Regions from separate parts of the Mesorhizobium sp. RCAM 05104 genome, predicted to be linked through region 1. Evidence: predicted binding sites of a transcription regulator. Region 1 holds the regulator's gene; each other region holds the start of a gene.
The links. The regulator PhoB, encoded in region 1, activates phosphate uptake and scavenging genes when phosphate is short. The targets are predictions, from matches to a motif close to TGTCATNNANCTGTCAT.

Region 1 (7,893 bases):
TGAACAGGATCGCGCGCGCGATCGCCACCGACTGCCGCTGTCCGCCCGACAGCTTGATGACCGGCTCCTTGAAGCGCTGGAAGCGGGGATTGAGCCGGCCCATCACCTTGCGCGCCTCGGCTTCCATGGCAACGTCGTCGAGCGTGCCCCAGGCGGTCATCAGCTCGCGGCCAAGGAACAGATTGGCGGCGGCGTCGACATTGTCGGCCAGCGCCAGCGTCTGGTAGATCGTCTCGATGCCGTATCTCTTGGCGTCGCGCGGGTTGGAGATCGATGCCTCCTCGCCATTGACGAAGATATGCCCTGAGTCGCGCTTGTAGGCGCCGGACAGGATCTTGATCAATGTCGACTTGCCGGCGCCGTTGTGGCCGAGCAGCGCCACGACCTCGCCGGGGAAAAGATCGATCGAGGCGTCGTCGACGGCGCGAATGCCGCCGAAGGCGATCGAGATGTTGCGCATATCGATCAGCGGCGTGCCGGCGGGAGCGGTCTTGTCCATGGTCGCTTCTCCTCCCTAAACGCGTTTGCGATAGACGGTGTCGAGCCAGACGGCGATGACCAGCACGGCGCCGACGACGATGCTCTGCAGCGGCGAGTCGACGCCAAGCAACACCATGCCGGACTGCAGCGACTGCATCAGCAGCGCGCCAAGCATGGCGCCGATGATCGTTCCCGAACCGCCGGCAAGCGACGTGCCGCCAATGACGGCAGCGGCGATGACCAGCAGTTCGTCGAGCGTGCCGAGCACGTTGGTCGATGAATTCTGTCGCGCCGAGGAGATCGCCGCGGCAACCGTCGCCAGCACGCCCATGATCATGAACACCTTCATGGTGATCCAGCGCGTGTTGATGCCGGCGAGGTTGGCGGCCTCCGGATTGCCGCCGATGGCAAAGACATAGCGGCCGAAACGGGTGCGGTTGGTGATGAAGGTCATGATCAGGCCGACGGCGATCGCCATCAGCACCGGTATGGCGATGCCATGGGCGATGAACAGGCCGCCTTCGGGAACGGTGATGTTGTTGGCGGCCGCGTATCTGTTCACGATGCCGATCGGCCAGGGATAGGAATTGGCGAGCCACACGGCGCCCATGATGACGGCGCAGGTGACCACGCCAAGCAGCGTCTCAGCCCAGATCGGACGCAGCGGAAAACGAAACCGCTTACGCTGCACCCGCCCGTTGAACAGCGCAAACACCACCGCAAGGCACGCGACGATGCCGACGATCCAGCTCCACGTCGCGCCGATCGATCCCGCCGGACCGCCGCCCATCAGCTGGAAGGTGGCGTCAAGCGGCGCCACCGTCTGGCCGCTGGTGACCCACCAGGCGGCACCGCGCCAGACCAGCAGGCCGCCCAGCGTGACGATGAAGGCCGGCACCTCGAGATAGGCGATTATGAAGCCCTGGAAGGCCCCGATCAACAGGCCGAGCGCCAGGCCGATGACCAGCGCCAGGACCCATATCCAGGGATTGCCGAGTTCGAGCCCGACAAACCGCACCAGGAAATGCACCTGCGCAAAGCCCATCACCATGCCGATCAGCCCCTCGGCGGAGCCGACCGACAGGTCGATGTTGCGCATTACGATGACCAGCACCATGCCGCAGGCCATGATGGCGACCGCCGATGTCTGCACCGACAGGTTCCACAGATTGCGCGGCGTGAGAAAGGTACGGCTGTCGAAATCGAGCGGATTGACGCCGAGGCGCAGGCTGGAAATGACATGCAGCCCGGTCCAGATCAGCAGCAGGGCGCCGATCATGCCGAGCATGCGGGTGTCGATCTCGGTTGCCTTGAGAAACCGGGCGACCACGCCGAGCTCCGACGCACGCGCGATGTCGGCCTGCGGGTTGGACGTCGTGTCGGTCATGATTTCCTCCCACCGGCTGGCCGTCTGACGCGGATGCCGTAAGCAGCCTAGAAGCTATCCGCACGATGCGGAAACACAAATCTTTTTGAGAAAACGCCGCGGCTTTGGGCCGCGGCGTTGATATCGAGCAGGAACAGGCCCGGCTTAATTGCAGGCAGCGACGGTGCCGGCGGCAACGCCCGCGCAGACCTCATCCTTCTTGATCCAGCCGGCGTCGATGACGACGTTGAGATTGTCCTTGGTGATGGCAACCGGGGTCAGGAACAGCGACTTGACGGTGTTGCCGCCCGGCGTCGTGAAATCCTTCACGCCGGCGATGTCGGTCATCTTCTTGCCGTCGGCCAGCTGCGATGCGATCTCGGCGGCATTCTTGCCGAGTTCGCGCGCGTCCTTCCAGACCGACACGGTCTGGGTGCCGAGCGCGATACGGTTCAGCGCGGCGTGGTCGCCGTCCTGACCCGACACCGGCACGGTGCCGGCCAGACCCTGCGCCGTCAGCGCCGCGACGACGCCGCCGGCGGTGCCGTCATTGGCCGCGACCACGGCATCGACCTTGTTGTCGTTGGCGGTGAGGAACTGTTCCATGTTCTTCTGGGCGTTGGCGGGCAGCCAGCCGTCCGTATAGGCCTCGCCGACATTCTTGATCTTGCCGCTGTCGATGGCTTCCTTGAGCACTTCCATTGAGCCCGAGAACAGGAAGTCGGCATTCGGATCGGCACCGGAGCCCTTGATGAAGACATAGTTGCCTTCCGGCTTGACCTTGAACACTTCGCGGGCCTGCATGCGGCCAACTTCCTTGTTGTCGAAGGTCAGGTAGAAGACATCCTTGTTCTCGATCAGACGGTCATAGCCGACGACCGGAATGCCTTCGTCCAGTGCCTTCTGCACCGCCGGGCCGATGGCCGAGGCATCCTGCGCCAGGATGATCAGCGAGTTGGCGCCCTGCGAGATCAGGCTCTCGACATCGGTAAGCTGCTTGCCGGGATTGGACTGCGCGTCGGCGGAGATATACTTGTCGCCGGCGGCCGCGATCGCCGCCTTCATGGCGGCCTCGTCCGTCTTCCAGCGCTCTTCCTGGAAGTTGGACCACGAAACGCCGATGACCTTGTCCTTCGCCTGCGCGACCGACGCGAGCGTCAGCGACATGGCGACACCCGCCAGGATGGCGGCTGTGAATCTCTTCATGTTATCCTCCCTGCGCCGCGTATGGCGCGACCAAACTGACCCGAAGGCCGGCACACAGGCTCTTTTTTCGAGCCTCGAAAAAATACTGATCCAACACCGGAACGCTGTCAACATCGATTCTGATGGATTTTGATGTCTCTCGGAATTTTTTTCGAGCCTCGGAATAAATAATGACAGAATAATTCGCTTCTGCCAGTATTTGGCTGGCGCGTGTCGCCCAAGGGTGGGCAGCGGTTTCGGGACGACGACAGGCGCGGGAATGACGACCTGGGGCGCGACGCGCTTCAGGCTTCGCCGACGCCTTCGGAGGGCACGAAAGGCCGCGGCGACCGGGAGGATGTGAGAAAGCATGTCGGTCGGAATCCGCCACGACGATTTGCGCCGGCGCAACCGGGCAATGGTGATTGCGGCCGTGCGCCGCGCCGGACAGCCGTCACGCACCGAGATCGCCGCGACCACGGGCCTCTCCCACTCGACCATATCGGCGATTTCCTCCGACCTGATCGGCGAAGGCATCCTGGCCGAGAGCAAGCCGAGCGAGCCCGCTTCGCTGAAACGCGGCCGGCCACAGGTCGGCCTCAGCCTCAATCCGGAAGCCGCGGCGGTGATGACCGTGGTGCTGTCTCTGAACTTCCTGTCCGTCGCCGTCATCGACTATGCCGGCCAGGTGATATCGGAGGAACAGCGCCGGCTGGAGACGCTGACGATGTCGCGCGACGCGCTTATCGGTGAATGCGTCGCCATCGTGCGACGCCGTCTCGAAGACCCCGATCTTGATGTCCGCAGCGTCGCCCGCATCGCGCTGGCCATCCAGGGCATTACCGACACCCGTGCTCGCGCCATGCTGTGGTCGCCGATCACGCCGCACACCGACATCGCCTTCGCCGACATCCTCGAGGACGAGTTCGGCATCCCCGCCACCATGGAGAACGACTGCAACATGATGGCGGTGGCGTTGCGCTGGCGCGATCCGCAGCGCTACCGTGATGACTTCATCGCCATCCTGCTCTCGCACGGCATCGGCATGGGCCTGGTGCTGAAGGGTCAGTTGTTCACCGGCACCCATTCCTCGGGCGGCGAGTTCGGTCACATGATCCACCAGCCGAGGGGCGCGCTCTGCCGCTGTGGGCGACGCGGCTGCGTCGAGGCCTATGCCGGCAACTACGCCATCTGGCGCAACGCAAGGCAGCTGGGCGAGGACACCGAGCCGGTTGCCGATGTCAGCGACGCAGACATGCGCGCTCTGGCAGCCGCGGCCCGCGACAGCGCGGGGCCCGAGCGTGAAGCCTATCGCAAGGCCGGCGAAGCGCTCGGCTACGGCCTCGGCAGCCTGTTCGCGCTGATCGATCCGGCACCCGTCGCCATGGTCGGTGTCAGCGCCGCGGCCTTCGACCTGATCGAGCCGGCATTGCGCGAGGCCATAGCCCAGACCGCCGGAGGCCAGCATTCGGAATCGATTTCCTTCGACACCGAGCCGAACGAACTGCCGCTGATCCGCGAAGGCTGCGCCATGCGCGCGCTGACCTTCGTCGACCAGGAGATTTTCGCACCGGGCGCGCAAGCACGAACGGGCGCCGGAAAGAACGTTGCCTGAGGATCAGCGCATATTCTGAACGACCGGTCGACCTGAACCGGGCTTCACGATGGGTATGATGTCAGTTAGGCGCGCCAACTGTTAGGATGCTGTCTAATTCGACACGCCCAGCCAATGCTCATCATCCCGCACCCTCAACACTGAAATTTCAGCTAAACCATCATCAGGACCACCAAGAAATGACCGCCTCGCCTCCCTTTCTCGGCTTTCCCGATTGGCTTGCCGATGGCCGTATCCCGCGCGCGGTGATCTTCGGAGCCGGCCACGGCAGCACCTATCCCGGCGAGGACAGCCGCGGCTATGCCTTGGCCGCCGACGCCATCCGCGTTGCGAGTCAGGGCGATGCCACGCTCGTCGAGCACTGGGATTTCGATCTCGGCGGCCCGCTGTTCGACGGCAAGCCGGTCTGCTGCATCGACACCGGCGACATCCCGACCACCATGCATGACAATACCGGCAACAGGGCTCGAATCCAGGCGAAAACGCGTCAGGTTCTGGCATTGCCGGCCGTACCGATCCTGCTCGGCGGCGACGATTCCGTGCCCATCCCCTTCCTCGCCGGCTTTGCGGATCACGGGCCGGTCTGGATCCTGCAGATCGACGCCCATATCGACTGGCGCGACGAGGTGCATGGCGAGCGCTACGGCTATTCGAACCCGATGCGCCGCGCGAGCGAGATGCCGCATGTCGCCGGCATCGTGCAGGTCGGCATCCGTGGCGTTGGCAGCGCGCGCCTCACCGAAATCGAAGCGGCACGGCGCTATGGCAGCCGCCTTGTAACGGCCCGCGAGGTTCACGCCCAGGGCGTCGAAGCCGCTCTCCGGCATATTCCGGAAGGGGCGCGGGTCGTCGTAACCCTCGACTGCGACGGCCTCGATCCCGGCATCATGCCGGGCGTGGCGGCGCGTTCGCCCGGCGGCCTCACCTACACCCAGGTGATCGATCTGATCGCGGGCCTCGGCAGGCGGGCCAGGATCGCGGGATTCGACCTTGTCGAACTCTATCCTCCCGCCGACATTGACAGCCTGTCGGCCCTGACCGCGGCGCGCCTTCTCGTCAATGTGATCGGCACCGTCGTCCGGCAGGTTTGAGCCCGGACTGTCCCTAGTCTTCCCTGATCGCGTAACCCGCCCCGCGGATCGTGCGGATGACATCGGGCATGCGGCCATTGTTGACCGCCTTGCGCAACCGGCCGACATGCACGTCCACCGTGCGCTCGTCGATATAGATTGTCTCGCCCCAGACATTGTCGAGCAGCTGGCTGCGCGAGAAGACGCGGCCAGGGTGGCGCATCATGAATTCCAGCAGGCGGAATTCGGTCGGTCCGAGCCGGATCTCGCTCTTCTTGCGATAGACCCGGTGCGACTCACGATCGAGCACGATGTCGCCAACCTTGAGCACGCTGGACAGCACTTCCGGCTTGGCGCGGCGCAGCAGCGCCTTGACCCTGGCCATGAACTCCGGTGTCGAGAACGGCTTGACCAGATAATCGTCGGCGCCTGTCGAAAGGCCGCGCACGCGATCGCTCTCCTCGCCACGCGCGGTCAGCATGATTATCGGCAGCCGCTCGGTCTCGGGGCGCATTCTCAGCCGCCGGCAGAGTTCGATGCCGGAAACCGCCGGCACCATCCAGTCCAGCACCAGAAGGTCGGGGACGTTCTCCTGCAGCCGGATCTCGGCCTCGTCGCCGCGCGTCACCACCTCGACCTGGTAACCCTCTGACTCCAGATTGTAGCGGAGCAGCACACCCAGCGGCTCCTCGTCCTCCACCACCATGATGCGTGGCGCGATCATCGGCTGCTCACCCCTGTCGTCATGCCGCCGGCGCGGACATTGCCGTCTCGTCCTGCTTCGGGCGATTGGCGGGCAGCTGCGTGCCGGTCAAAACATAATACGCATTCTCGGCGATGTTGGTCACGTGATCGCCGATGCGTTCGAGGTTCTTGGCGCAGAACAACAGATGCGTGCACGCGGTGATGTTGCGCGGATCCTCCATCATGTAGGTCAGGAGTTCGCGGAACACGGACGTGTACTTGACGTCGATGCGTTCGTCGTCGTTCCTGAGCTTGGCCAGCGCCGCCGCGTCGGCGGCGGCATATTCCTCGATCACACCCTGCACCTGGATCAGCACCAGTTGCGCCATCGCATCGATCGAGTGCGAAAGGTCGCGAGGCGTGACGCTGAGGCCAACGGTGCCGACGCGTTTGGCTATGTTCTTGGCAAGATCGCCGATGCGTTCGAGGTCGCCGGCCATGCGGATCGAACCGACGACATGGCGCAGATCGTCGGCCATCGGCTGACGCTTGGCGATCAATGTGATGGCGCGGTCGTCGAGTTCGCGCTGGCGCGCGTCCATGATCGCGTCGTCGGAGACAACGCGCTGTGCCAGGGCGTTGTCGGAATTCAAAAGCGCCTTGGTCGCGCCGCCGACCATCGAGCCGGCGAGATCGCCCATATCGCTGATGAGCCTGCTGATCTGTCCGAGATCCTCGTCGAAAGAAGCGACTGTATGTTCGCCCATGATCTTAGTCCTCGTATGTCTGAGCTCAGCCGAAGCGGCCGGTGATGTAGTCCTGCGTGCGCTTCTCGCGGGGCGACGTGAAGATCTTCTCGGTGCGGTCGAATTCGACCAGTTCGCCCAGATACATGAAGGCGGTCTGCTTCGAGACGCGTGCCGCCTGCTGCATGTTGTGGGTGACGATGACGATCGTGTAGTCGGCCTGCAACTCGTCGATCAGCTCTTCGATCTTGGCGGTCGACAGCGGATCGAGCGCCGAAGCCGGCTCGTCGAGCAGGATGACTTCCGGCTTCACCGCCACGGTGCGGGCGATGCAGAGCCGCTGCTGCTGGCCGCCCGAAAGACTGAGGCCGCTGGCGTTGAGCTTGTCCTTGACCTCGGTCCACAGCGCGGCGCGCTTGAGCGCCTGCTCGACACGGCCGTCCATCTCGGACTTGCTGATCTTCTCATAGAGCCTGACGCCGAAAGCGATGTTCTCATAGATCGACATCGGAAATGGCGTCGGCTTCTGGAACACCATGCCGATCTTGGTCCGCAGCAGGTTGAGATCCTGCGACCGGTCAAGGATATTCTGACCGTCGAGCAGCACCTGGCCCTCGGCGGTCTGTTTCGGGTAGAGCTCGTAGATGCGGTTGAAGACGCGCAGCAGCGTCGACTTTCCGCAGCCCGAGGGCCCGATGAAGGCGGTGACGCTGCGCTCGGGCAGCGACAGGGTGATACCCTTGAGCG
Region 2 (7,893 bases), 290 kb from region 1:
GCCGGGCTCGACGTGACGCTGCTCGACATGAGCAGCGAAAGGCTCGCCTTCGCCGCGAGCGAGCTCGGCTTCCAGACCCTCGACGGCTCGCGCGGCGCGGTACCAGATCTGGTCGAGGAAGCAACCGGCGGCGAAGGCTTCGAAATGGTTTTCGACGCCACCGGCAACACCCAGTCGGTGCAGTCGGCCTTCGCCCATGTCGCCCATGGTGGAACACTGGTGCTGGTCAGCGTCGTCAAGGACGACATCGTCTTTTCCGATCCGGAATTCCACAAGCGAGAGATGACGCTGATCGGCAGCCGCAATGCGCTGCGCGCCGACTTCGATCACGTCGCGGCCTCGATCCGCAACGGCGCGGTGCCATTGGCCAAGCTTGTCACCCACCGCACATCGCTCACCGAAACGCCGCGCGATCTCGCCCGCTGGGCACACGAGAAATCCGGCCTGATCAAGGCTGTGATCGAGGTCGGGTCATAACACGGCAGGCGGTGAGCCCGGCCGGAATTGACGACGCCCCACGCAGGTCGAAGACGGTCCTCAAACGCCAAGCCGCTGGTCTCGTATAAGGCCGGCACTTCCTACAGCGCCGACAGCTTCAGTTCCACCCGCTCGGCCGGGAAGCGCGACTCGGAAAACTGGATCGGCTGGCCGTCGGGCGTAACGTTGACGGCGACCGTGACCAGCACGATGGCACCCGGCTGCAGGTCGAGATCGGCAAGATCGGCGGCGTCGGCATGGCGCGCCGACAGCACGGTCGACTGCCGCAGATAATCGTCTATGCCGAACCGCGCCAGCGATGCGGTGATCGAACCGGTTTCCGCCATCGCGGCATCGATGCCGGCGAAGCGCCGGGCTTCGAACCAGCCGGCGGCGCGCGACACCGGCCGCCCATCGGCTTCGCCGCGCGTCTCCAGCCGTATCACATCCGCCCCCCTGGCAAGGCCAAGGCCCTCGGCGACGCGTTGGCTGGCCGGCTCGACCGACGAAGCGAGCAGGACGATGTGCCTTTCCGACGTCTGCCCTTGCAGACCCGTCGAAAAACGCGTGCGCGCACCGATCGGATAGGACAGCCGCTTGCGCGACAGCACGAAGGTGCCGCGCCCCTGCTCGGCCCGCAGTACTCCTTCCTGCACAAGGGCGGATATGGCGCTGCGCACGGTGTGACGGTTGACGCCGTAGCGCTCGGCCAGCGCCACCTCCGGCGGCAGCGCGGCATTCTCGACAAAATCGCCAATGGCGATCGCGTGCAGGATCTTGTCGGCAATCTGCCGCCAGAGCGAGACGCCACTGCGCCGCTCGATTCTGTCAGCTGCCAGCCGCCCGATCATCATTTGCCCGCAACCTTCTATCGCTTGTCATCCACCCGTCATGGACACGCGTTAGATAATGGGTATAATTTGTATAGATGTCTATATCAATAGACAAATTCAGACAAGAGGAATGTCGCTCATGCGAGGACAGGAAGCCCGCGACCAGGCCGAGCGCAAGGCCGCCATGGCAACACTGGCGCAATCCAGCGGCGATGACATCGTCCGGCTCTGGAACGAGGCCGGCCTGCCCTCGGAAGCTGAACTGCTGCGCGGCCCCGAGACCGGCCTGGTGACCATGCGCGGCCGCATCGGCGGTGGCGGCGCGCCCTTCAATGTCGGCGAGGCGACCGTAACCCGCGCCACCGTCAGGCTGCCGTCCGGGCAGGTAGGCCATTGCTATGCGCTTGGCCGCGACAGGCAGAAGGCAAGGCTGGCGGCCATCGCCGACGCGCTGTGGCAGGACCCGGCCCGCCGCAACGAGATCGAGACCAAAATCATCGCACCCCTGCAGGCGGCGCTGACCACAGCGCATGAACGGCGCCGCGCCGAGACGGCGGCGACGAAGGTGGATTTCTTCACAATGGTTCGCGGAGAAGATTGATGGACGCAGCTGTGCAATCGATCGAGGGCGGGTTCGCCGATCCGGTCTTCAACGCCCAGACCGTGTTCCGCGCCGTCATGGACGCGATGGCGCGGCCGGGCAGCGTGCAGCCGCTGCCCGCCTTCGCCCGCCCGCCGGCGCCGCTCTCGGCAACCGCCGGCGCCATAGCATTGGCGCTCTGCGACAATGACACCCCGCTCTGGCTCGACCCGGTGCTGCAAACCTCCGCTGCGATCAAATCCTGGCTCGGTTTCCATTCTGGCGCACCACTGGCCAACACACCGGCCGATGCCCATTTCGCATTTGTCGCCACGCCGGCCGAGATGATGGCGCTCGATGGTTTTTCGCAAGGCACACAGGACTATCCCGATCGTTCGACCACCCTGATCCTGCAAGTCGGCGATCTCGCTTCGGGCGCCCCGTTGCTGCTCGAAGGCCCTGGCATCGAGACCAGCACCACGATCGCACCGGCCCGGATGCCGCGTCATTTCGTCGAGCAGTGGAAGCAGAATATCAAGCGCTTTCCGCGCGGCGTCGACATCATCCTCGCCACCGCTGACGGCATCGCCTGCCTGCCGCGCACGACGCGCATTAGAACGATGGAGGCGTAGGATGTATGTCGCGGTAAAAGGTGGCGAAGCCGCAATTGCCAACGCGCACGGCCTACTTGCCGACCGCCGGCGCGGCGACCGTTCGGTGCCCGCACTTCGGCTCGATCAGATCGTCGAGCAGTTGGCGCTCGGCGTCGACCGGGTGATGAGCGAAGGCTCGCTCTACGACCGCGAACTGGCGGCACTGGCCATCGTTCAGGCGCGCGGCGATATGATCGAGGCGATCTTCCTGGTGCGCGCTTATCGCACCACGCTGCCGCGCTTCGGCTACACAAAGCCGATCGACACCACCAACATGCTGGTCGAGCGGCGCGTGTCGGCAACCTACAAGGACCTGCCCGGCGGCCAGCTGCTTGGGCCCACATTCGACTATACCCACCGGCTGCTCGATCCCGAGCTTGCCGCCGGCGCCGATGTTGCCGAGCCGCTACAACGCGAGACGGAAGCAGAAGCCATGCCGCGCGTCTCGGCGATCCTCGCCCGCGAGGGCCTGATCGAGCCCGACGGCGAGATGCCGCAGGATCATGTCCCCGGCGACATCACCCGCGAGCCGCTGGAGTTCCCGATGGCGCGCGACATCCGCCTGCAGGCGCTGTCACGCGGCGACGAAGGCTTCCTTTTGGCGCTCGGCTATTCCACCCAGCGCGGCTATGCCCGCAACCACCCCTTCGTCGGCGAGATCCGCATCGGTGAGGTCGAGCTGGAACTGGATGTGCCCGAACTGCCCTTCGCCGTGCCGCTCGGCACAGTGCGGGTCACCGAATGCCAGATGGTCAACCAGTTCAAGGGTTCCGCCAAGGCGCCGCCGCAATTCACCCGCGGCTACGGCCTCGTCTTCGGCCAGAGCGAGCGCAAGGCGATGGCGATGGCGCTCTGCGACCGGGCGTTGCGCGCCAGCGAGTTGGGTGAGGATGTCGTCGCCGCCGCCCAGGACGAGGAGTTCGTCATCTCGCATTCCGACAATGTCCAGGCGACCGGCTTCGTCGAGCATTTGAAGTTGCCGCACTATGTCGACTTCCAGGCCGAACTCGACCTCGTGCGCCGCATGCGCGCCGAATATGAAGCCCGTGAAAACCCAGTGAAGGCGGAAGAGAAGAGGGAGGCTGCGGAGTGATGCTAATGGCCGCCGCCATCAACCAAGCCGCCGCCGTAACCACCACTTGCGCCGGCAACAGTCTCGCCCTGCGCGCCATCTTTCGGCGTGGGAAGAACCATTCTTCGAAGGACAAAGGCAACCACGCCGGCGAAAACCAGCAGCAGGATTCCGATGTGTATCCATCCGGTTTGGGTCATCTGAACTTGGCCCTGTTTCCGCGCATTGGAAGTCAATTCAATAGCATAGAGCGGATGTGATCGCCATGACCGACATCGCCACCTACAACTTCGCCTATCTCGACGAGCAGACAAAGCGCATGATCCGCCGGGCGATCCTCAAGGGCATCGCCATCCCCGGCTATCAGGTGCCGTTCGCTTCGCGCGAAATGCCGATGCCCTATGGCTGGGGCACCGGCGGCGTCCAGGTCACCGCCTCGATCATCGGCCCCGACGATGTGCTCAAGGTCATCGACCAAGGTGCCGACGACACCACCAACGCAGTCTCCATTCGTGCCTTCTTCAAGAAGGTCGCCAATGTCGCGGTGACGACCGACACCGCCAGCGCCACCATCATCCAGACCCGCCACCGCATCCCCGAACATCCGCTGACGGCGGGCCAGGTGCTGGTCTACCAGGTGCCGATCCCGGAGCCACTGCGCTTCCTCGAGCCGCGCGAGACCGAAACGCGCAAGATGCACGCGCTGGAGGAATACGGCCTCATGCATGTCAAGCTCTACGAGGACATCGCCAGGCATGGCCGCATCGCCACCACCTATGCCTATCCAGTCAAGGTCGAGGGCCGCTATGTGATGGACCCGTCGCCAACGCCGAAATTCGACAATCCCAAGATGCACCGCTCGCCGGCCCTGCAGCTGTTCGGCGCCGGCCGCGAAAAGCGCATCTACGCGGTGCCGCCCTTCACCAGCGTGGTCAGCCTCGACTTCGAGGATCATCCGTTCGAGGTGCAGACCTTCGACCAACCCTGCGCGTTGTGCGCGGCCGAGAATGTCTATCTCGACGAGGTCATTCTCGATGACCATGGCAGCCACATGTTCGTCTGCTCCGACACCGATCACTGCGAGAAGCGGCGTGAAGAGGGCCATCGCGGCCGTCTTGCACCGGAAACCCACCTTGCCCCAGGAAACATGGAGCCGGCGCAATGACCGACGAACCATTGCTGCGCGTCTCGGCGCTTTCCAAATTCTACGGCTCGCGCGTCGGCTGTGACAACGTCTCCTTCGACCTGTGGCCGGGCGAAGTTCTGGCGGTGGTCGGCGAATCCGGCTCCGGCAAGACGACGCTGCTCAACTGCCTGTCGACACGGCTGCTGCCCTCCTCCGGCACCGCCAGCTACCGCATGCGCGACGGCCAGTTCCGCGAACTCTACCGCATGAGCGAGGCCGAGCGCCGCTTTTTGATGCGCACCGACTGGGGTTTCGTCCACCAGAACCCAGCGGATGGCCTGCGCATGACTGTGTCGGCCGGAGCCAATGTCGGCGAACGACTGATGGCTGTGGGTGATCGCCATTACGGCAAGATCCGCGCCACGGCCGTCGACTGGCTGTCGCGCGTCGAGATCGACGAGGACCGCATCGACGACGAGCCCCGCGCCTTTTCCGGCGGCATGCGCCAGCGCCTGCAGATTGCCCGCAACCTCGTCACCGGGCCACGCCTGGTGTTCATGGACGAACCGACCGGCGGCCTCGACGTCTCGGTGCAGGCGCGCCTGCTCGACCTGTTGCGCGGTCTGGTCACCGATCTTGGTCTCGCCGCCATCGTCGTCACCCACGACCTCGCCGTGGCACGCCTGCTGTCGCAACGCATGATGGTGATGAAGGACGGCCGCGTCATCGAAAGCGGCCTCACCGACCGTGTGCTCGATGACCCGCGCGCGCCCTACACCCAGCTTCTCGTTTCTTCCATTTTGCAGGTCTAGCCGCGTGATCCCGAAAAGTGGAAGGCGGTTTTCGGACCAGATCATGCGGCAAAGCAAAGGACACTGACATGGCAACCCCGCTCGTCGTCTCCGACGTCGCCAAGAGCTTCACCATGCATCTGCGCGACGGTATCAAATTGCCTGTCGTCGCCGGTGTCTCGTTCTCGATCAGGGCTGGCGAATGCACCGTGCTTGGCGGCCCGTCCGGCGCTGGCAAGAGCTCGATCCTCAAGATGCTCTACGGCAACTACGCCGTCGACGAGGGTCAGATCATCGTCAGCCATGACGACGGCCTGATCGACCTTGCCACCGCCAGCCCGCGCACCGTGCTTGCGGTGCGCCGCCAGACCATCGGCTATGTCAGCCAGTTCCTGCGCACCGTGCCGCGCGTCCCGGCGCTGGATGTCGTCGCCGAGCCGCTGGTCGAGCGCGGCGAGGACCGCGAGAGCGCGCGCGACAAGGCGCGCGCCTTGCTGGCGCAACTCAACCTGCCGGAGAAACTCTGGGCTCTGCCGCCGGCGACCTTCTCCGGTGGCGAGCAGCAGCGCGTCAACATAGCGCGCGGCTTCATTACCGAGCACCCGATCCTGCTGCTCGACGAGCCGACCGCCTCGCTCGACGCCAGGAACCGCGACGTGGTGATCCAACTCATCGCTGGCAAGAAGACGGCGGGCGTCGCCCTGCTCGGCATCTTCCATGACCACGACGTGCGCGAGGCGGTTGCCGACCGCATCATTGACGTCACCGTTTTTGCCCCGGGAAAAATCGCCGCATGACCAGGAAATTATCGGAAGCGCCACTGGTCCACCCGACGGCGGAGATACAGAACTCGACACTTGGCCGCTGGACCGAGATCGCCGACCGCAGCCGGGTTTCCGAAAGCGAACTCGGCGATTACTCCTACATGATGCAGGACTGCGCCGTCTGGTGCGCGACGATCGGCAAGTTTTCCAACATTGCGGCAAGCGTGCGCATCAACGCCACCAACCACCCGACATGGCGGCCGACGCTGCACCATTTCACCTATCGCGCCTCCGACTATTGGGACGATGCCGAGCACGAGAGCGAATTCTTCGCCCAGCGCCGCGCCAAGCGCGTCACCATTGGTCATGACACCTGGCTCGGTCACGGCTCGACCATCCTGCCTGGCGTCACTGTCGGCGATGGCGCGGCGGTCGGCGCCGGAGCGGTCGTCTCGAAAGATGTCGCGCCCTACACCATCGTCGGTGGCGTGCCGGCCAGGCCGATCCGCGAGCGCTTCGACCGTCGCACCGCCGAGCGCTACCAGGCGCTTGCCTGGTGGGACTGGGACCACACAAGGCTACGCGCCTCGCTCGATGATTTTCGGTCGCTTGAGGCCGAAGCCTTCCTGGAGAAATATGGCGGGTAGAGCAATTGCAGGAAAAGTGGGAACCGGTTTTCCGTCCGGAATTGCGTTAGACAACGAGAGATAGGCCATCACATCATCGTCATGGGCGAACCTGTTTCATATCCCTGACACATCGCCGGGGCAGGACGCGGTCTTTCCCTTGGAGATCGCAATGCCTGTTTCTGTCAGACCGTCGCTCGCCGGATTCTTTGCCGGCTCCAATCCGACCCCTCCGGTGCATCTCGGCACCCGCTATGACACGTCGGGCAATTTCCTGATCGAACCCGGCAATACGGTTGTCAGCCACCTGGTCAGCGGTTCGCCATCCGAGGCCGTGGTGCTTGCGGTGCGCGACCGGATGCTGGCGATGCCCGACGCCGACCGGCTCGCCTTCACGCCCGTCTCCAGCCTGCACATGACGCTTTTCCAGGGCATCATCGAGTACCGCCGCCGCTTGCCCTACTGGCCGGGTGACGTACCGCTCGACACCAGCATCGACGCGATGACCCGCCTCTATCTGGAACGGCTGAAAGGCTTCGAGGGCCTTGGCCCGTTCAACATCAAGGTGGTCGAAGTCGTACCGACGGGACTCACCGTTGCCGGCGCGACGGACGAGGACGTGGGCATCATGCGTGCCTGGCGCGATGCCTTGGCCGTGCCGTTCGGATACCGGCACCCCGATCACGACGCTTACGTCTTCCACATCACCTTTGCCTATCAGATCCAGCGTCTTGCCGACGACAGGGCGGCTGAATGGCAAGCATTGTTCGATGACTCTCTCGCGCTTTTCGCGCGGCAGGCGCCGGTGATCGAGATCAGGACGCCTGCCTTCTGTGCATTCCGCGACATGAAGCACTTCGAGGAGTTGCTTGTGCTCGGCTGATCGCTCTGAAAGGGACGCCAGACGCCGCGTCTGTGGGCGGTAACAAAACTGACATCAATCCGACACCGCAGGTTCATGGCGCTGCGCT
Region 3 (7,893 bases), 1.9 Mb from region 1:
TGGCCGAGCATCGGCGCGAGCCTCGCCTGCCCCGGCCTTGGCAGCCTGCAGGCAAGCAGCCGGTCGAGCCATGCCTCCGCGCCGGGCCCGGACACGGCATAGCGCGAATAGGCCGAGATATCGACAAGGCCGGCGGCGCGCCGCACCTGCAGCGCCTCGTCGCCGACAATGTCGAAGGCGTTGGAGCGCCGCAACGTCGTGTTCTCGGCAAACCCCATCGGCGCGAAATAGGCCGGAATTTCCAGCCCCCATGACGCCGTCCATTCGCAGCCCGCCGCCGTCATGCCGTCATAGGCGCCGGGGCGTTTCAGCGGCCGGCCGGCGGGCAGCCGCTCATTGGGAAAGGTCATGACGAAACGGCGCGAATAGAATTGCCGCGTCGTCTGCTTGAGATAGCAGCGGTTGGCGGCGAAGGCGCCGTAGCGGGCAATGTCCATGCCGAAAATGTCGGCTTGCGGCTCGCCGAAAATCATCCATTCGGCCAGCGACTTGCCGACGCCACCACCCTGGCTGAAGCCGGCCATGACGCCGCAGGCGACCCAGTAGTTCCTGAGGCCACGCACTGGCCCGACGATCGGATTGCCGTCGGGGGTGAAGGTGAAGGCGCCGTTGACCCATTTGCGGATGCCGGCCGTCGCCAGGCAAGGAAAGCGCTCATAGGCCTTGGACAGCTCCGGACTGATGCGGTCGATATCTTCCGGGATCAGCTCGATGCCGTAGTCCCACGGCGCGCCATCCATGTTCCAGTGCTTGGGGTTCTGCTCATAGACGCCGAGCAGCACGCCCTTGCGCTCTTGCCGAAGATAGGAAAAGCCGTCGAGATCGACGGCAAGGCCGAGCTCCTTGTCGAGAGCGGCAACCTCCGGAATGTCCTCGGTGATGAAATAATGGTGCTCCATCGGCGTCACCGGCAGGTCGACGCCGGCCATGCGGCCGAGCTGCTTTGCCCACAGCCCGCCCGCATTGACGACATGCTCGGCGACGATGGTGCCCTGTTCGGTGACGACGTCCCAGCTTCCGTCGGCGCGCGCCTTCAGCTCGACGACCCGGTTGCGCAGGATGATGTCGGCACCGCGCTTCTTCGCGGCGCCCGCATAGGCATGCGTCGTTCCATAGGGATCGAGATGACCTTCGTTGGAATCATGCAGGCCGCCGAGCACACCCGTGACATCGACGATCGGGCAGATTTCCTTGATCTCTTCCGGCGTTACGAGGCGGGCTGTCTCGATGCCGACCGACTGGAACACCGCCCAGGCCGATTTCAACCATTCCCAGCGCGCGGGATCGCTGGCGATATTGACGCCGCCGGTCATGTGCAGGCCGGCGTTCTGGCCGGATTCGGCCTCGATCTCGCGATAGAGGTTGATGGTGTAGTCCTGCAGCGCAGCGACGTTGGGGTCGGCATTGAGCGCGTGGAAACCGGCCGCGGCGTGCCAGGTCGAACCGGCCGTCAGCTCTGCACGCTCGATCAGCGCCACATCGCTCCAGCCGAACCGCGTCAGATGGTAGAGCACCGAGGCGCCGACCACGCCACCTCCGATGACGACTGCACGGTAGCGCGATTTCAACGCATCCCCCTCCCTGTCAGAAGCAGCACCATATATGCACTGGACATAAGTGTCCAGTGCAACACGAACACATCATGCCTGATCGAACCGATGCGTGACCGGGTGACCAATTCTGTGGCGCCAGCGCACGGTTTTATCGGCGCGTGAGCAAGCCGGCGGGCATGCGTGGCCCGCTGTCACGCAAGCATCATGTTCGCGCCGTAGACCGTTTTTGGAGAGGCGCGCGCGGCATCGTCGATGTGGCGCCTCTTTCAGCTTTCATCCTTCGGCCGCTTCGGCTCGCTTTGTCACAAGGGATCATCCATGAAACACCTGTACCGAACCGCGTCGCTTGGCGTCGCGCTGGCATTGTTCACCGCCTTGACGCCGGCGCTCGCCGACAGCACCGCGACCGTCGGCGGCCTCGTCAACAAGGGCCTGGTCGGCGTCGGCCGCATCCCGGCCGGTCTGCGCGACAAGTTCGGCGAGACGTTCGGCTCGGGCTCCGGCATGGCGATAGACACATCAGGCTGGACGCATGATGCGGCTGGCTACAAGGGCTCGCTCTGGCTACTGCCGGATCGCGGCTACAATGTCGCCGGCACCACCGACTACCGGCCGCGCCTCAACACCATCGCCATCGAGTTCTCCCCCGTCGCGCCGGGCGCCGCTCCTGCTGCCGGCCAGGAGCAGACAGACGTCAAGGCGACGCTGGCCGACAGCCTGCTTCTCACCGACGACAAGGGCGCGGACACCACCGGGCTCGACCCGTTGTCGGATGTCCGTCCGGCCGCCGGCGACATGCCGCTGCTGCCCGCCGCCACCAATGGCAAGCTCGCCCTCGACAACGAGGCGATTGTGCGGCTGCCCGACGGCTCGATGTTCATCTCTGATGAATATGGCCCGAACATTTACCGGTTTTCCGCCGAAGGCCGCCTGCTGTCGGCGACCCAGCCGCCGACAGCGCTGGTACCGATGCGCAAGGGCGCGCCGAACTTCTCCTCGGACAACCCCGGCCCCGGCGCTGCCGACCCCGATCCCAAGGATCCCGACACCGGCCGCCAGAACAACCAGGGCCTAGAAGGCATGGCGATGACGCCGGACGGCAAGTTCCTGATCGCCGTGCTGCAATCGGCGGCGAGGCAGGATGGCGGCGATTCCGGCTCGACGCGCCAGAACACCCGCGCCCTGGTCTATGACGCCTCCGACTTCGCCCATCTGAAGCTGGCGCATGAATATATCGTGCCGCTGCCGGTGTTCACCGATGCCAAGGGCAAGACCAAAATCGCTGCGCAGAGCGAGATCGCGGCGCTCTCGGACCAGACGTTTCTGATGATCACGCGCGACAGCAACAACGGCCAGGGGCTGAAAGGCGACACCTCGCTCTACCGCGAGATCAACATCGTCGATCTCTCCTCGGCAACCGACATCGCCGGCGGCGCCTTCGACTCTGCCGACAAGCCGGTGGCGCCAAAGGGCGTGCTTGATCCCTCGGTGACACCAGCCAAGCTGACGCCGTTCATCGACATCAACGACAACGCCGAGCTTGGCCGCTTCGGCCTGCACAATGGCGCGCCGAACGACCACAACAACCTGTCCGAGAAATGGGAGGCGATGTCGGTGGTCAGCGTGCTCGATCCGAAGCTGCCCGACGACTATTTCCTGTTCGTCGCCAACGACAACGACTTCCTCACCCAGGACGGTTTCCAGGTCGGCGCGCCCTACAAGGCCGATGACGGCGCCAATGTCGACACCATGTTCCTGGTCTATCAGGTCACGCTTCCAGGCCTCGCCAGGAAGTAGCGATCGCTGCGGGGCGGGCGCGCTTGGCGCGTCCGCCCGAGCAGAGGGTGAAGGCTTACTTCAAGAACTCGGCGTCCTTCGGCACGCCGGCATCGATCGGCTCGGCCGTCCTGCTCGACACGGCCATGATCTTGCCGGCAGGCGACAGGTTCGGGCGCACGAAGACCGGCGCGGGTCCATTGACGCGGCTGTAGAGGTCGATGATGTCCTGGTTCATGAAGCGCACACAGCCCGACGATGCGTTCTTGCCGATGGAATCCCACTCCGGCGTGCCGTGCAGCCGGTACATCGTGTCCTTGCCGTCGCGGAACAGATAGAGCGCGCGGGCGCCTAGCGGGCTCTGCGGGCCGGGCGGCATGCCGTCCTTGTATTTGGCCAGTTCCGGCCGGCGCTGGATCATTTCCGGCGGCGGCGTCCAGACTGGCCACTTCTTCCTCGCCTGAACCACGGCGCTGCCGGTCCATCCGAAACCGGCCTTGCCGAGGCTGACGCCATAGCGGATAGCCTTGCCGCCGTCGCGCACCAGATAGAGGAAGTGCTCGGAGACATCGACGACGATCGTCCCAGGCTTTTCCCCGGTCGGATCGGACACGATCTGGCGCACGAACTTCGGATCGAGCTTGGCCACCGGGATTGCCGGCAGTTGATAGCCCTCGTCGACGCGCGCCGCGTACATGCTTGCGGCATCGCCGAAAGCCGGCTCGGGTGGCGGCGCTGTCACCGGTGGTGTCACCACCTCCGTCGTGGTGCACGCCGAAAGAGCCACGGAGGCCGCGCCCAAAGCGGACGCACCAAGAAACGCGCGCCGGCTCAGGCGCTCAGAAAAAAGCGGAATATCGGACATGAACCCCCCGGTCTATCCATCAGATTTCAGAGCATGATCCCGAAAAGTGGAAACCGGTTTTCGGAAAGATCATGCTCAAACAAAGATATGCGGCCCCACGCGGCGACGATCAATATCCTATTCCAGAGGCTTTGAGAACATGATTGGATCGAGGCACGCCAGATCATCTCAGGCCAATCTTTTCCGATGCCGCATCGACCTGCCTCGTTGAATCGGCGATCATCGCGAACCGGACTCACGGAAGCTTCGCCGAGTTGCCAGCCATGGACGAAAAAATGCCCGCGCGTCGGCGCACCGGCGACCTGACCAGCGGTCCGATCCCGCGCACGCTTCTGCTGTTCGCCTTGCCGGTGCTCGGCTCCAACGTGCTGCAGTCGCTCAACGGTTCGATCAACGCCGTCTGGGTCGGCCGTTTCCTTGGTGAAGCGGCGCTGACCGCCACCTCCAATGCCAACCTCGTGCTGTTCCTGATCCTCGGCACGGTGTTCGGCATCGGCATGGCGGCGACCATCCTGGTGGCACAGTCGGTCGGCGCCCGCGACCTGCCCGAAGCCCGCCGCATCGTCGGCACCAGCGCCACCTTCTTCTTCCTTGTCTCGGTCGTCTTCGCCGTCTGCGGCTGGATCTGGGTCGACGGCATCCTCAACACGCTCGGCACGCCGGCCGACGCCTTGCCGCTCGCCCGCTCCTACCTGCGCATCATCTTCGTCGCCGTGCCGATGATGAACCTTCTGTCCTTCGTCATGACCGTGCTGCGCGGCGCCGGCGATTCGCGCACACCCTTCATCTTCATGGCGCTCGCCGTCGTCCTCGACATCGTGCTCAACCCGCTGCTTATCCGCGGCATCGGCCCGTTTCCCGAACTCGGGATCGCGGGATCGGCTACCTCGACGCTGATCGGCCAGACGGTGAGCGTGATCGCCATCCTCGTCGTGCTCTATGCGCGCAAGCATCCGTTGCGGCTGGCCGGCGCCAATCTCGCCTTGCTGCGGCCCGATCCCGCATTGCTGCGCATCGTCGTCTTCAAGGGCGTGCCGATGGGCCTGCAGATGATCGTCATCTCGGCGGCAGCACTAACCGTGATGGGCATCGTCAATTCCTACGGCTCGCGGGTCGCCGCAGCCTATGGCATCGCCGCCCAGCTATGGACCTACATCCAGATGCCGGCGCTCGCCATCGGTGCGGCGGTCTCCTCAATGGCGGCGCAGAATGTCGGCGCCAAGCGCTGGGACCGGATCGGCCGCATCGCCGCCTCCGGCGTTGGCTTCAACCTTGTCCTGACCGGCGCTCTCGTCGCGCTGCTATGGGTCTTCGATCGCTCGATCCTCAGCCTGTTCCTGAGCAGCGACAGCACGGCGATCGACATCGCCGCCCACATCAACAAGGTCGCCTCCTGGTCGTTCATCCTGTTCGGCATCACCATCGTGCTGTTCGCCACGGTACGCGCTACGGGTGCGGTGATGCCGCCGCTGATCATCCTGGTGATCTCTGTGCTGGTCGTGCGCACCGGCTTTGCCTATTTCATGCGCGGCGTGATCGGCGAGGAGGCGCTGTGGTGGAGTTTTCCAGCCGGCTCGATCACGTCGCTGATGCTGGCCGCGGCCTACTACCGTTTCGGCCGCTGGCGCACCATGCACATGATCGAGAACAGGCCGGCCGCCGGCGAGCCGCCGGACACCGGGCTTGGCGTGCCACGCCAGCGCGCGCATATGACGCCCGAGACACCGAACGGCTGAACGATCTGGCACCAGCGGGGGTTCGTCGACCGCCGGCCAGGCAATACTCAATGGCTCTCATGGTCCGCCTGCACAAAGTGCGGGCCATCTTCCGGTCGCCCGGCCACATGGCGGGTAGCCGCACGTCCCGCCATCGCGTAGATTTCGCCCGACATTCGGGGGAGTTCCATGGGCAAAGGCAGGGTCGAGGCATTCACCGATGGCGTGGTGGCGATCATCATCACCATCATGGTGCTTGAACTGAAGGTTCCGCATGGCGAGGACCTTTCAGCCCTGGTGCCGCTGTGGCCTGTCTTCCTCTGCTACGTATTGTCCTTCATCAATGTCGGCATCTACTGGAACAATCTGCACAACATGTTCCACACGGTGCAGCGCGTCGACGGCCGCGTGCTGTGGGCGAACCTCAATCTGCTGTTCTGGCTGTCGCTGATGCCGGCAACGACGGCATTCATGGGCGAGAATCATTTCGCGCCGGTGCCGGTCGCCGTCTATGGCGCCGACCTTGCGCTATGCGCTATTGGCTTCAACATCCTGACCAGCGCTCTGCACCGGCTTCACGGCGGCGACAGCGCCTTTGCCAGGGCTCTCGGCAGCGACCGCAAGGGCAAGATCTCGCTCGCCTTCTACCTCGCGGCGATCCCGCTCACCTTTGTCAGCCAATGGATTGGCGTCGCGATCTACGTAATGGTCGCGACCGTATGGCTCGTGCCGGATACGCGTTTCGCTCGGATGGTCGAAAAGTAGCTCTTTTGTTTGACGCAATTCCCAAGGGAAAGCGTTACGCGCTTTTCCCGGGAAAACCGCTCCACACTTTTCCTGGAATTGCTCTACGTGCGCATCGCTTTCAGCTTTTCCGCCACCGAAGCGGCAAGATCGGCATAGCGTTCCTCCAGCCGTTCCGCCGCCTTGATGATCGAGAAATCATGGCCGAACTTTTCCAGCGCCATGCGCAGCTTCTCGACGAACTCGGCTTGTTTCTCCAACGCGGAAAACAGCGTCTTCACCTGTGCCTCGCTGATATCGGGGTTGGCCAGCATCTGTGGCACCTCGCGGCCCATCTGGTCGCCGGTGGCGGTCTGCTGCTTCAGAATTTCGACCCAGTCCGTCAATCAGGAAATCTCCGTTTTTGCCAAGGCAGCATGCGCAGCCTCGGCCGGAGTGGTCAACCCGGACAACCGTGGAACGCGGACAAGGGTGGAGACGGGCTTGCGCAAGCCCGTTCCAGCGCTAAGTTCGGCGTCACTGAAAGAAGGAACCGATAGCCCATGATCACCGACGCCGAGATCCAGACCGCCCTGCCCGCGCTTGGCCCGGGCAACACCGCCGTCATCACCGGCGCGGCCAGCGGTATTGGTCTTGCGGCCGCCAAACGGCTTGCGTTGATGGGCATGAAGATCGTCCTCGCCGATGTTGCCGGCGCACGCCTTGACGATGCCTCGCGCGCGGTGGCGGCCATTGCCGGAGATGATGCGGTGCTCCCTGTCGCCGCCGACGTTTCGAAGGCGGAAGACGTGGACCGTCTCGCCGACAGGGCGTTCGGCGCCTTCGGCGACGTGTCGCTGCTGATGAACAATGCCGGCGTCGGCAACAACCCGGGAAAGCCCTGGGAAAACCGCGACGCCTGGAAGCGGCTGCTGGACATCAACTTCTGGGGCATCGTGCATGGCGTCGAGGCGTTCGCGCCGCGCATGCTGGCATCGGCCAAGCCCGGCCTGATCATCAACACCGGCTCCAAGCAAGGCATCACCACGCCGCCTGGCAATCTTGCCTACAATGTTTCCAAGGCCGGGGTGAAGACCTTCACCGAAGGCCTGGCGCATGCCTTGCGCAACGAACCCGGCGCCCATGTCGCCGCCCATCTGCTCATCCCCGGCTTCACCTATACCGGCCTGACCGAAGGCGCGACGGAGAAGCCGGCCGGCGCCTGGACCGGCGAACAGGTTGTTGATTTCATGCTGGAATC
Region 4 (7,893 bases), 3.4 Mb from region 1:
GCGGCAGATCCGGCGCGCGTCGCTGCCAGACATCCTCGACCAGCTTCTTCTGATCCGCCAGCAGCTTGTCGATCATCTGCTGGCGAGTCGCGCCGCGCGTGAAGCGCAGCGTGTCGGTGGCGAGACTGCCCTCGGGAAGAGTGGTCGCCGGCATGTCGCCGCTCAACGCGGGCTCGTCGGCGATGCGCTGCAGGGCCTGTTCGACCGTCAGCCCTTCTGGAATGGTCAGCGAATACATCACCGACTTGCCGCTCTTCAAAAGCTCCATGATGTCGCGCATGGAAGCCCTGGGCTTGATCTCGTATTCACCGGCCTTCAGCGCCGAATCGTTGCCGAAGGCACGCACGCCAAGGCGGAATACCCTGGCGTCGCTGATCAGTCCGCGGCGCTCGAGCTGGTCGGCAATATCCTGGACGCCGGTGTTCGGCTTGACCAGGAACGTGTCGCCATTGGCCGAGGGGCCGGGCTCGTTGAACGCCTGCTTGCCCAAATAGAGCGCGACGCCCGCAGCCAGAATCATCAGCATCACCGAGGTGATGACGAAGTTCATGAACACCACGACCTGGCTGCGTGAAGCACGCGAGCGCTTCGGCGGCGGCGTGCCTGCCTCCGGCCGCAGGGCCTCGCTGGCCGTCTTCGGCACGATCGGTCCGGCAGTTGCCGGCCGTTGCGCAAATTCTCCGTTGCCCACCGGATTTGTGTTCATCTTGCCCTACCGTTTGATTGCTCAACGAATCCCCAGCGGCAGAGTAGGGGTGAATATGGCAAAATTGACGGCACGCCCAAGCGTCGCCCGGTAGTCGGACGTTCAGCCATTGTAGCGCTGGAAGACGAGCGAAGCATTGGTGCCGCCAAAACCGAAGGAATTGGACAGCGCCACATCGATCTGGCGGGCCCGCGGCTTGTTCGGCACCAGGTCGATCGCGGTTTCGCGCTCCGGGTTGTCGAGGTTGATGGTCGCCGGTGCGACATTGTCTCTGATAGCGAGGATCGAGAAGATCGCTTCGGCGGCACCCGCCGCTCCCAAGAGATGACCGATGGACGACTTTGTCGACGACATCGAAATCCTGGAAGCGGCATTGCCGACCAGGCGTTCGACGGCGCCGAGTTCTATCGTATCGGCCATGGTCGAGGTGCCATGCGCGTTGATATAGTCGACATCGGCAGGCGTCAGCTTGGCCCGGTTCAATGCCGCCGTCATGCAGCGAAAGGCGCCGTCGCCATCTTCGGCGGGCGCGGTGATGTGATAAGCGTCGCCAGTGAGGCCGTAGCCGGTGACCTCTGCGTAAATCTTCGCGCCGCGCGCCTTGGCGTGCTCCAATTCTTCCAGCACAACGACACCGGCGCCCTCGCCCATGACGAAGCCGTCGCGGTCACGGTCGTAGGGACGCGACGCCGTTTGCGGCGCATCATTGCGATCGGTCGACAGCGCCCGGCACGCGGCGAAGCCGGCGATCGACAGCCGCGTCACCGGCGCTTCGGCGCCACCTGCGACCATCACGTCGGCATCGCCCCACATGATCAGCCGGGCAGCATCGCCAATGGCATGCGCGCCGGTCGAGCAGGCGGTGACGACGGCATGGTTCGGGCCTTTCAGCCCGTGCCGGATCGAAACCTGACCGGAGACGAGATTGATGATCTGACCCGGAATGAAGAAGGGGCTAATGCGGCGCGGGCCGCGTTCCTTGAGGATCATCGCGTTCTCGGCGATGCCCTCTATGCCGCCGATGCCGGAGCCGATCAGGACGCCAGTGGAGCACTGCTCCGCATGCGTCTTGGGTTCCCAGCCGGAATCCGCCAGCGCCTCGTCGGCGGCGGCAATCCCGTACAGGATGAAGTCGCCGATCTTGCGCAATTCCTTCGGCTCGAGCACGGCCTCGGGATTAAAGGTAGCATTGCTGCCGTCGCCACGCGGAACGACGTGGGCGATCTTGCAGGCAAGATCCTCCACCTCGAACTCGGTGATGCGCTTGGCGGCGCTGCGGCCGGTCAGAAGTTCCTTCCAGCTGTGCTCGAAGCCCATGCCGAATGGCGACAGCAACCCAAGGCCCGTGACGACGACACGCCTCATCGCAGGTCCTCCCAGGTGACGACTGCGGAAAGCGTCAGGCCGAAGCCTTGTCGATGTACTTCACCGCGTCGCCGACGGTCAGGATGGTCTCGGCCGCGTCGTCGGGAATCTCGACGCCGAATTCTTCTTCGAACGCCATGACGAGTTCGACCGTGTCGAGGCTGTCGGCGCCCAGATCATCGATGAAGCTCGCTTGCTCCGTCACCTTGTCGGCATCGACGCCAAGGTGCTCGATGACGATCTTCTTGACGCGCTCTGCGGTGTCACTCATTTGGGGCATCCTCGTCTTTTGTTTGTCTGTCTTCGTTAGCGGGCAGAATGCCGCTAATCAAGCTGAAAGATGGTCCTGCCGGAAACGCAACGGCCACGGACCGGTTTTTGCCCGAACCGCCGGGTTGCGGGCCGCATTACACGAAAATCGGCTCAGGTCCAAGGCGAAATGGTCTCTTTTCACAACCCGGCAGCGTTGCCGCCGGACCGCGTTCAGATCATCGCCATGCCGCCGTTTACATGGATGGTCTGGCCGGTTACGTAGGCCGCTTCGTTGGAGGCCAGATAGGCAACGGCAGACGCAACTTCGGCGCTGGTGCCCATGCGGCGCGTCGGAATCGCCGCCATGATCGCCTCTTTCTGCTTGTCGTTGAGCTTGTCGGTCATCGCCGATTCGATGAAGCCCGGGGCGACGCAGTTGACGGTGATGTTGCGGGTGGCGATTTCCTGCGCCAGTGATTTGGAAAAGCCGATCATGCCGGCCTTGGAGGCACAATAGTTGGTCTGGCCGGGATTGCCGGTGACGCCGACCACCGAGGTGATGTTGATGATGCGGCCATGGCGGCGGCGCATCATCGGATGGGTGAGTTCGCGGGTCAGCCTGAACACGGCAGTCAGGTTGACCTCGAGCACGCTATCCCAGTCCGCATCCGACATGCGCACGAACAGGCCGTCCTTGGTGATGCCGGCATTGTTGACCAGAATGTCGACGCCTTCGAGATCGGCTTCCGCCTTCTGGCCAAGCGCCTTGACCTCGTCGCGGTTCGACAGGTTGGCCGGGAACAGCTTGACCCGGTCGCCAAGCTCGGCGGCGAGCGCTTCCAGTTTCTCGACGCGCGTGCCGTGCAGGCCGACGATGGCGCCTTGCGCATGCAGGACCCTGGCGATCGCTTCGCCGATGCCCCCCGATGCGCCGGTGACGAGCGCCTTGCGGCCGTTCAATTCAAACATTTTTGTCTCCTGATTGAGAAGAGAACACCCTCGCACGGGTGAGGTCAAATCGCATCCAACTAGGCAAGCGCTGCCAATGTCGCCTCGACCTCAGCCGCGGTGCCGACCGACGCGGTGGCGATGTCGCGGTTGATGCGTCGCGCCAATCCCGAAAGCACCTTGCCGGCGCCGATTTCGTAAAGCGTGCCGACGCCGTTCGCGCCGAACCATTCAACAGTCTCGCGCCAGCGCACGCGGCCGGTAACCTGGTCGACGAGGCGTCGGGCGATCTGGTCGGGGTCGCTGGAGGGTGTCACCGACACGTTTGAGACGACGGGAACGACGGGCGCATTCCTTGCCACGCCAGCCAGGGCTTCGCGCATCACGTCCGCGGCCGGCGCCATGAGCGCCGAATGGAAGGGCGCCGACACCTGCAGCATCAGCGCGCGCTTGGCACCCTTTTCCGTGCACAGCCTTGCCGCCTGTTCGACCGCGGCCTTGGCGCCGGAAATGACCAGCTGGCCGCCGCCATTGTCGTTGGCGATCTGGCACACCGAGCTTTTGCCAGCCTCGGCGCAGGCGGCTTCGACATCAGCCTGTTCCAGTCCGATGATCGCCGCCATGGCTCCCTCGCCGGCCGGCACCGCCGCCTGCATGGCGTTGCCCCGGATGCGCAGCAGCCGGGCAGCATCGGCAACCGAAACGAAGTTGGCGGCCGCGAGGGCTGAATACTCGCCCAGCGAATGGCCGGCGACATAGGCGACCCTGTCCTTCAGCGAGAAGCCGCGCGATTCCAGCGCCCTGATGGCGGCCAGCGACACCGCCATCAGGGCCGGCTGCGCGTTGGCGGTCAGCGTCAAGGTTTCCTCCGGCCCTTCCCAGATCAGCCTGGACAGGCTTTCGCCGAGCGCGTCGTCAACTTCCTGGAAGACCCTGCGCGCCTCGGGAAAGGCGTCGGCGAGATCCTTGCCCATGCCGACAGCCTGGCTGCCTTGTCCAGGAAAGGTGAATGCAACGGCCATGCGAGGGCTCCCAACGGCTGGTTTTGCTTGCCTGATAGACGAGTTTTTCTTGCCTGTGACGCAAGGCAGGCCGCCAAGTCAAGCCCACTTCGGCCCTGCCCGGCGGCAGCATCGTCGGTCGAGTGCCTGTTCCAAAAGGCTTTTTGGCGATCACTCCTGATGAAAACCGCTCACGAATCGTTTGCTGGCTCTTCTTATTTCCGCCAGAGGCGCTAGCTTTGCGTGACAATTCCATGACAATCGAGTGACGAGTTTGTCGCTGGGCGGGGAAGTTAAAGTGGCAAAGAGTTCAAAACGCGCCGGCAAGGCCGCGCCACAGTTCCTGGAAGACGATCCGTCCACCGGCTACCTGCCGGGCAGGACGTGGCCGGTTGTGCGCTATGGTCTGATCAGCCTGGCGATCGCGGCCGTGCTGGTGTTCGCCATAGAGCTGATCGTGCGCGGCGATTTTGCCGGCACCGTCTCATTCTTCCTGCAACCTCTCAAGCCCGGCTGGACCACCATTGTCGTGTTTGCGCTGATCCTGATCGGCCTCGACGCCGTGCTCGGCCGCAGTCACCAGAGCCTGATGATCGTGGCGCCGCTGACCCTGTCTCTTGCCTTTGTCGGCCACCAGAAGTCGCACTATCTCGGTGATCCGCTCTATCCGACCGATTTCCTCTATGCACGCCAGATCTTCGCGCTGCTGCCGCTGCTCGTGCGTGACCGGCCGATGACCGCGCTCGCCATGGTCGCCGGTATCGTCGCCGGCCTGTCGCTGCTCGTCTATGGCTGGCGGCTGTGGCGCCGCAAGGTTCCATCGCTCAGCCATAAGGGCCGTGTTGCCCGGCTGACGCTGGCGGTGCCGCTGCTCGCCTTCTTCGTTTCGATCATGGACTATGCCACCTTCTCGTGGACCCGCGACCGGCTGCAGATCATCCCGATCATGTGGGACCAGAAGGAAAACTATGCCTCCAACGGCTTTGCACTGGCCTTCGCGCTGAATGTGCCGATGGCGCATGTCTCGGCACCGGCCGGCTATTCCGACAAGGCAATCGCGGCGATCGGCAGGTCCGATGTGACCGCCTCGGTACCCGATGAGAAGCCCGACATCATTGTCGTGATGAGCGAGTCCTTTTGGGATCCGACCAAGCTTCCCGGTGTCACCATCACACCCGACCCGATCCCCAATGTGCGGGCGCTGCGCTCGGGTTCGATGTTCTCGCCCGAATTCGGCGGCATGACCGCCAACATCGAGTTCGAGGCGCTGACCGGCTTTTCCAACGCGTTCCTGCCGGCCGGCAGCATTCCCTATCAGCAATATGTGCGCGCACCGACGCCTTCGTTGGCAACCTTCCTGAAGAGCGAGGGCTACCGGGCGCGCGCCATCCATCCCGGCACCAACTGGTTCTGGAATCGTGGCACGGTCTATGCCGATTTCGGCTTCGACGACTTCAAATCGGAAGAAACGCTGCCGCCGATGGAAAAGCGTGGGCCGCTGGCATCGGACGCGGCGATGACCGACGAGATCATCAGCGAGGCCGACGCCAGCGATCAACCGGTGTTCTTCTTCGCGGTCAGCCTGCAGAACCACGGCCCCTACGAGCCGAACCGCTATTACAATCCGACCCACACGGTGCAGGCGCCGATCAGCCAGTGGGCGCGCGCGTCGCTCCTGTCTTACGCCGAGGGCTCAGCCGACGCGGATCGAGGTCTTGAACGCCTGATCGAATGGGCCAAGAAGCGCGAGCGGCCAACCGTCATCGCCTTCTTCGGCGACCACCTGCCGCCATTGGGACCGGTCTATGTCGAGACCGGCTTCCTCAAGGACAATGTCGCGCCACGCAAGGAACCGACGCCGGAAGCCGCGCTTGAACATCACCAGACGCCGCTGATCATCTGGTCGAACCGCTCCGGTCCGGTCGAGAATCTGGGCGCGGTGAGCCCGGCATTCCTGCCCTATCATATCCTCACCGCCGCACGCATCACCCACCCCTACTACACGGGTTTCCTAGGCGAGGTACGGGAGCGCTACCGCGTTGTCGACCGCAACCTGCTGCTGACCCCGACTGGCGAGGCGACACCCGATTGGTCGCGGCAAAAGGAGATCGACCCGACGATCAACGATTTCCGACTGATCCAGTACGACATGATGTTCGGCAAGCGCGGTGCGGCGCCCGACTTCTTCCCCGAAACGGTCGACAAGGTTGTCGCCCATACGAGTTGAGCCGCTCCCGGGCCACAGGTTCAATTTGTCAATTGCAGCTTGGAGAACTCGTTGGCGATCTGCTGGAACACGTTCGGCAGTTTGGTCGGATCGTTGACGGCATAATAGTCGCTGGGATCCGAAGCGCATGCGCTGTAAAGCGCGCGGTTGGCGGCGGTGTCGGATTGCAGCACCATGGTGTAGATTTGCACGCCCTCGTTCTTCAATTGCGTACAAACGCTCTTGGTCCAGCCGTCGACATTACGCGCCGCCGTGGTCTGGTTGTCCGAACCGAAACGGCCACCCGCCAGATAGCCATAGGATGTGTAGTCGGACTTCGTCGGCTGTTCGCTGGCGCCATAGACGACGTTCTCTCCGTCGGTGAGCAACAGCACGATCTTGCTGATGCCAGGCGTCTTCCATGGCGCGCCATCGGTGTAGGGCGCGGCGGGCGACAGCACCCGCATGCCCCACGACAGGCCTTCCGAGACATTGGTGCCCGAACCGTTCCACTCGGTCATCTCGCTTGCTGCCTTGCGCAGCTTGTCAAAATCGTCGGTCAGGGGGACGACTGGTGTGGGGCAAGCGCGGTTCGGGCCGACGGTGATGGCGGAGCCCGTCTCGGTGATGAGTTCCTTGGCGGGTGCAACATATTTGGCAACCTTCTCCCTGGCGGCCTTGTCGGCCGGTAACACAGCGTCGAGCAGATTGCTGAGATCGATGCCGAGAACGTTGCCTTTCTGCTTGGCGAGCTTGGTCTTGTCGCTGACGTCGTCGAGATAGGAATTGTTGTAGTATTTGTCCGAATTGCCGTAGGAGCCCGACGGCTTCTGGGCGTCTTGCGGATCGTCAGGCGCAAAATAGGGAACGAACAGCGTGTCGGGCTTTGCCGGGTCGGGTGGGGTGTCGGAAACATTGTAAGCCCCGGGCCGCGCCTCGACGCAGCCTTTCCATCCGGTGCCGTTCCATCCAGCCTCTGCCCATCCGGTCGCCTTGAGCTGCTTGAAAAGCGCCATATGATTGGGACGCTTGCCGTCGATGACCGGGAAATTGACGCCGTTGGTGGAGGACTTGCCATCCATGTCGATCCAGGACGGGTCGAATTCATCGCCATCGACGTTGACGGCCGTGACGAATGGAACCAGGGAGGCACGGATCTGACGCGTCGGCGATCTTGCCGCTTCAAGAGTGTCGAGCAACGATTTCGTCGCCGTCCTCAACGCCGTCATGCGCGCCCCGGCCATGGAGCCGGTGTTGTCCAGCACCAGCACGACTTCGAGCTGGTTGTTCGATTCGACGGCCGAGGCATCGACCTCGATGTGCTTGCTGTTGCCGAACAGGAAGGCGAAGTTCAGATTGACGTCCGCTGTGGCAACTGCCTTTGTCTTGATGAAGTTGATGCCCTTGTCAACGGT

Region 2: a site for PhoB is predicted at 1,354-1,370, ahead of phnF (phosphonate metabolism transcriptional regulator PhnF). Genes of this name have one in related genera too.
Region 3: a site for PhoB is predicted at 1,743-1,759, ahead of AC56QP_RS30750 (esterase-like activity of phytase family protein). Genes of this name have one in related genera too.
Region 4: a site for PhoB is predicted at 4,516-4,532, ahead of AC56QP_RS05370 (LTA synthase family protein). Genes of this name have one in related genera too.

Annotation. Positions count from the first base shown of each region.
Region 1 is NZ_CM185033.1:4,426,311-4,434,203, reverse strand. Features, by position in the region: gene AC56QP_RS21720 (ATP-binding cassette domain-containing protein) at 1-499, opposite strand, end outside; gene AC56QP_RS21715 (sugar ABC transporter permease) at 515-1,867, opposite strand; gene xylF (D-xylose ABC transporter substrate-binding protein) at 2,012-3,052, opposite strand; gene AC56QP_RS21705 (ROK family protein) at 3,402-4,646, shown strand; gene AC56QP_RS21700 (agmatinase) at 4,826-5,737, shown strand; gene phoB (phosphate regulon transcriptional regulator PhoB) at 5,751-6,440, opposite strand; gene phoU (phosphate signaling complex protein PhoU) at 6,460-7,167, opposite strand; gene pstB (phosphate ABC transporter ATP-binding protein PstB) at 7,193-7,893, opposite strand, start outside.
Region 2 is NZ_CM185033.1:4,712,441-4,720,333, reverse strand. Features, by position in the region: gene AC56QP_RS23175 (zinc-binding alcohol dehydrogenase family protein) at 1-477, shown strand, start outside; gene phnF (phosphonate metabolism transcriptional regulator PhnF) at 579-1,328, opposite strand; gene phnG (phosphonate C-P lyase system protein PhnG) at 1,450-1,911, shown strand; gene phnH (phosphonate C-P lyase system protein PhnH) at 1,911-2,522, shown strand; gene AC56QP_RS23155 (carbon-phosphorus lyase complex subunit) at 2,524-3,636, shown strand; gene AC56QP_RS23150 (hypothetical protein) at 3,642-3,875, shown strand; gene AC56QP_RS23145 (alpha-D-ribose 1-methylphosphonate 5-phosphate C-P-lyase PhnJ) at 3,881-4,780, shown strand; gene phnK (phosphonate C-P lyase system protein PhnK) at 4,777-5,553, shown strand; gene phnL (phosphonate C-P lyase system protein PhnL) at 5,622-6,329, shown strand; gene AC56QP_RS23130 (DapH/DapD/GlmU-related protein) at 6,326-6,943, shown strand; gene AC56QP_RS23125 (DUF1868 domain-containing protein) at 7,095-7,805, shown strand.
Region 3 is NZ_CM185033.1:6,277,235-6,285,127, reverse strand. Features, by position in the region: gene AC56QP_RS30755 (GcvT family protein) at 1-1,568, opposite strand, end outside; gene AC56QP_RS30750 (esterase-like activity of phytase family protein) at 1,872-3,350, shown strand; gene AC56QP_RS30745 (L,D-transpeptidase) at 3,406-4,194, opposite strand; gene AC56QP_RS30740 (MATE family efflux transporter) at 4,458-5,930, shown strand; gene AC56QP_RS30735 (TMEM175 family protein) at 6,099-6,674, shown strand; gene AC56QP_RS30730 (hypothetical protein) at 6,758-7,039, opposite strand; gene AC56QP_RS30725 (SDR family NAD(P)-dependent oxidoreductase) at 7,196-7,893, shown strand, end outside.
Region 4 is NZ_CM185033.1:1,000,320-1,008,212, forward strand. Features, by position in the region: gene mltG (endolytic transglycosylase MltG) at 1-706, opposite strand, end outside; gene fabF (beta-ketoacyl-ACP synthase II) at 809-2,071, opposite strand; gene AC56QP_RS05355 (acyl carrier protein) at 2,106-2,342, opposite strand; gene fabG (3-oxoacyl-[acyl-carrier-protein] reductase) at 2,555-3,292, opposite strand; gene fabD (ACP S-malonyltransferase) at 3,352-4,293, opposite strand; gene AC56QP_RS05370 (LTA synthase family protein) at 4,571-6,499, shown strand; gene AC56QP_RS05375 (pilus assembly protein) at 6,520-7,893, opposite strand, start outside.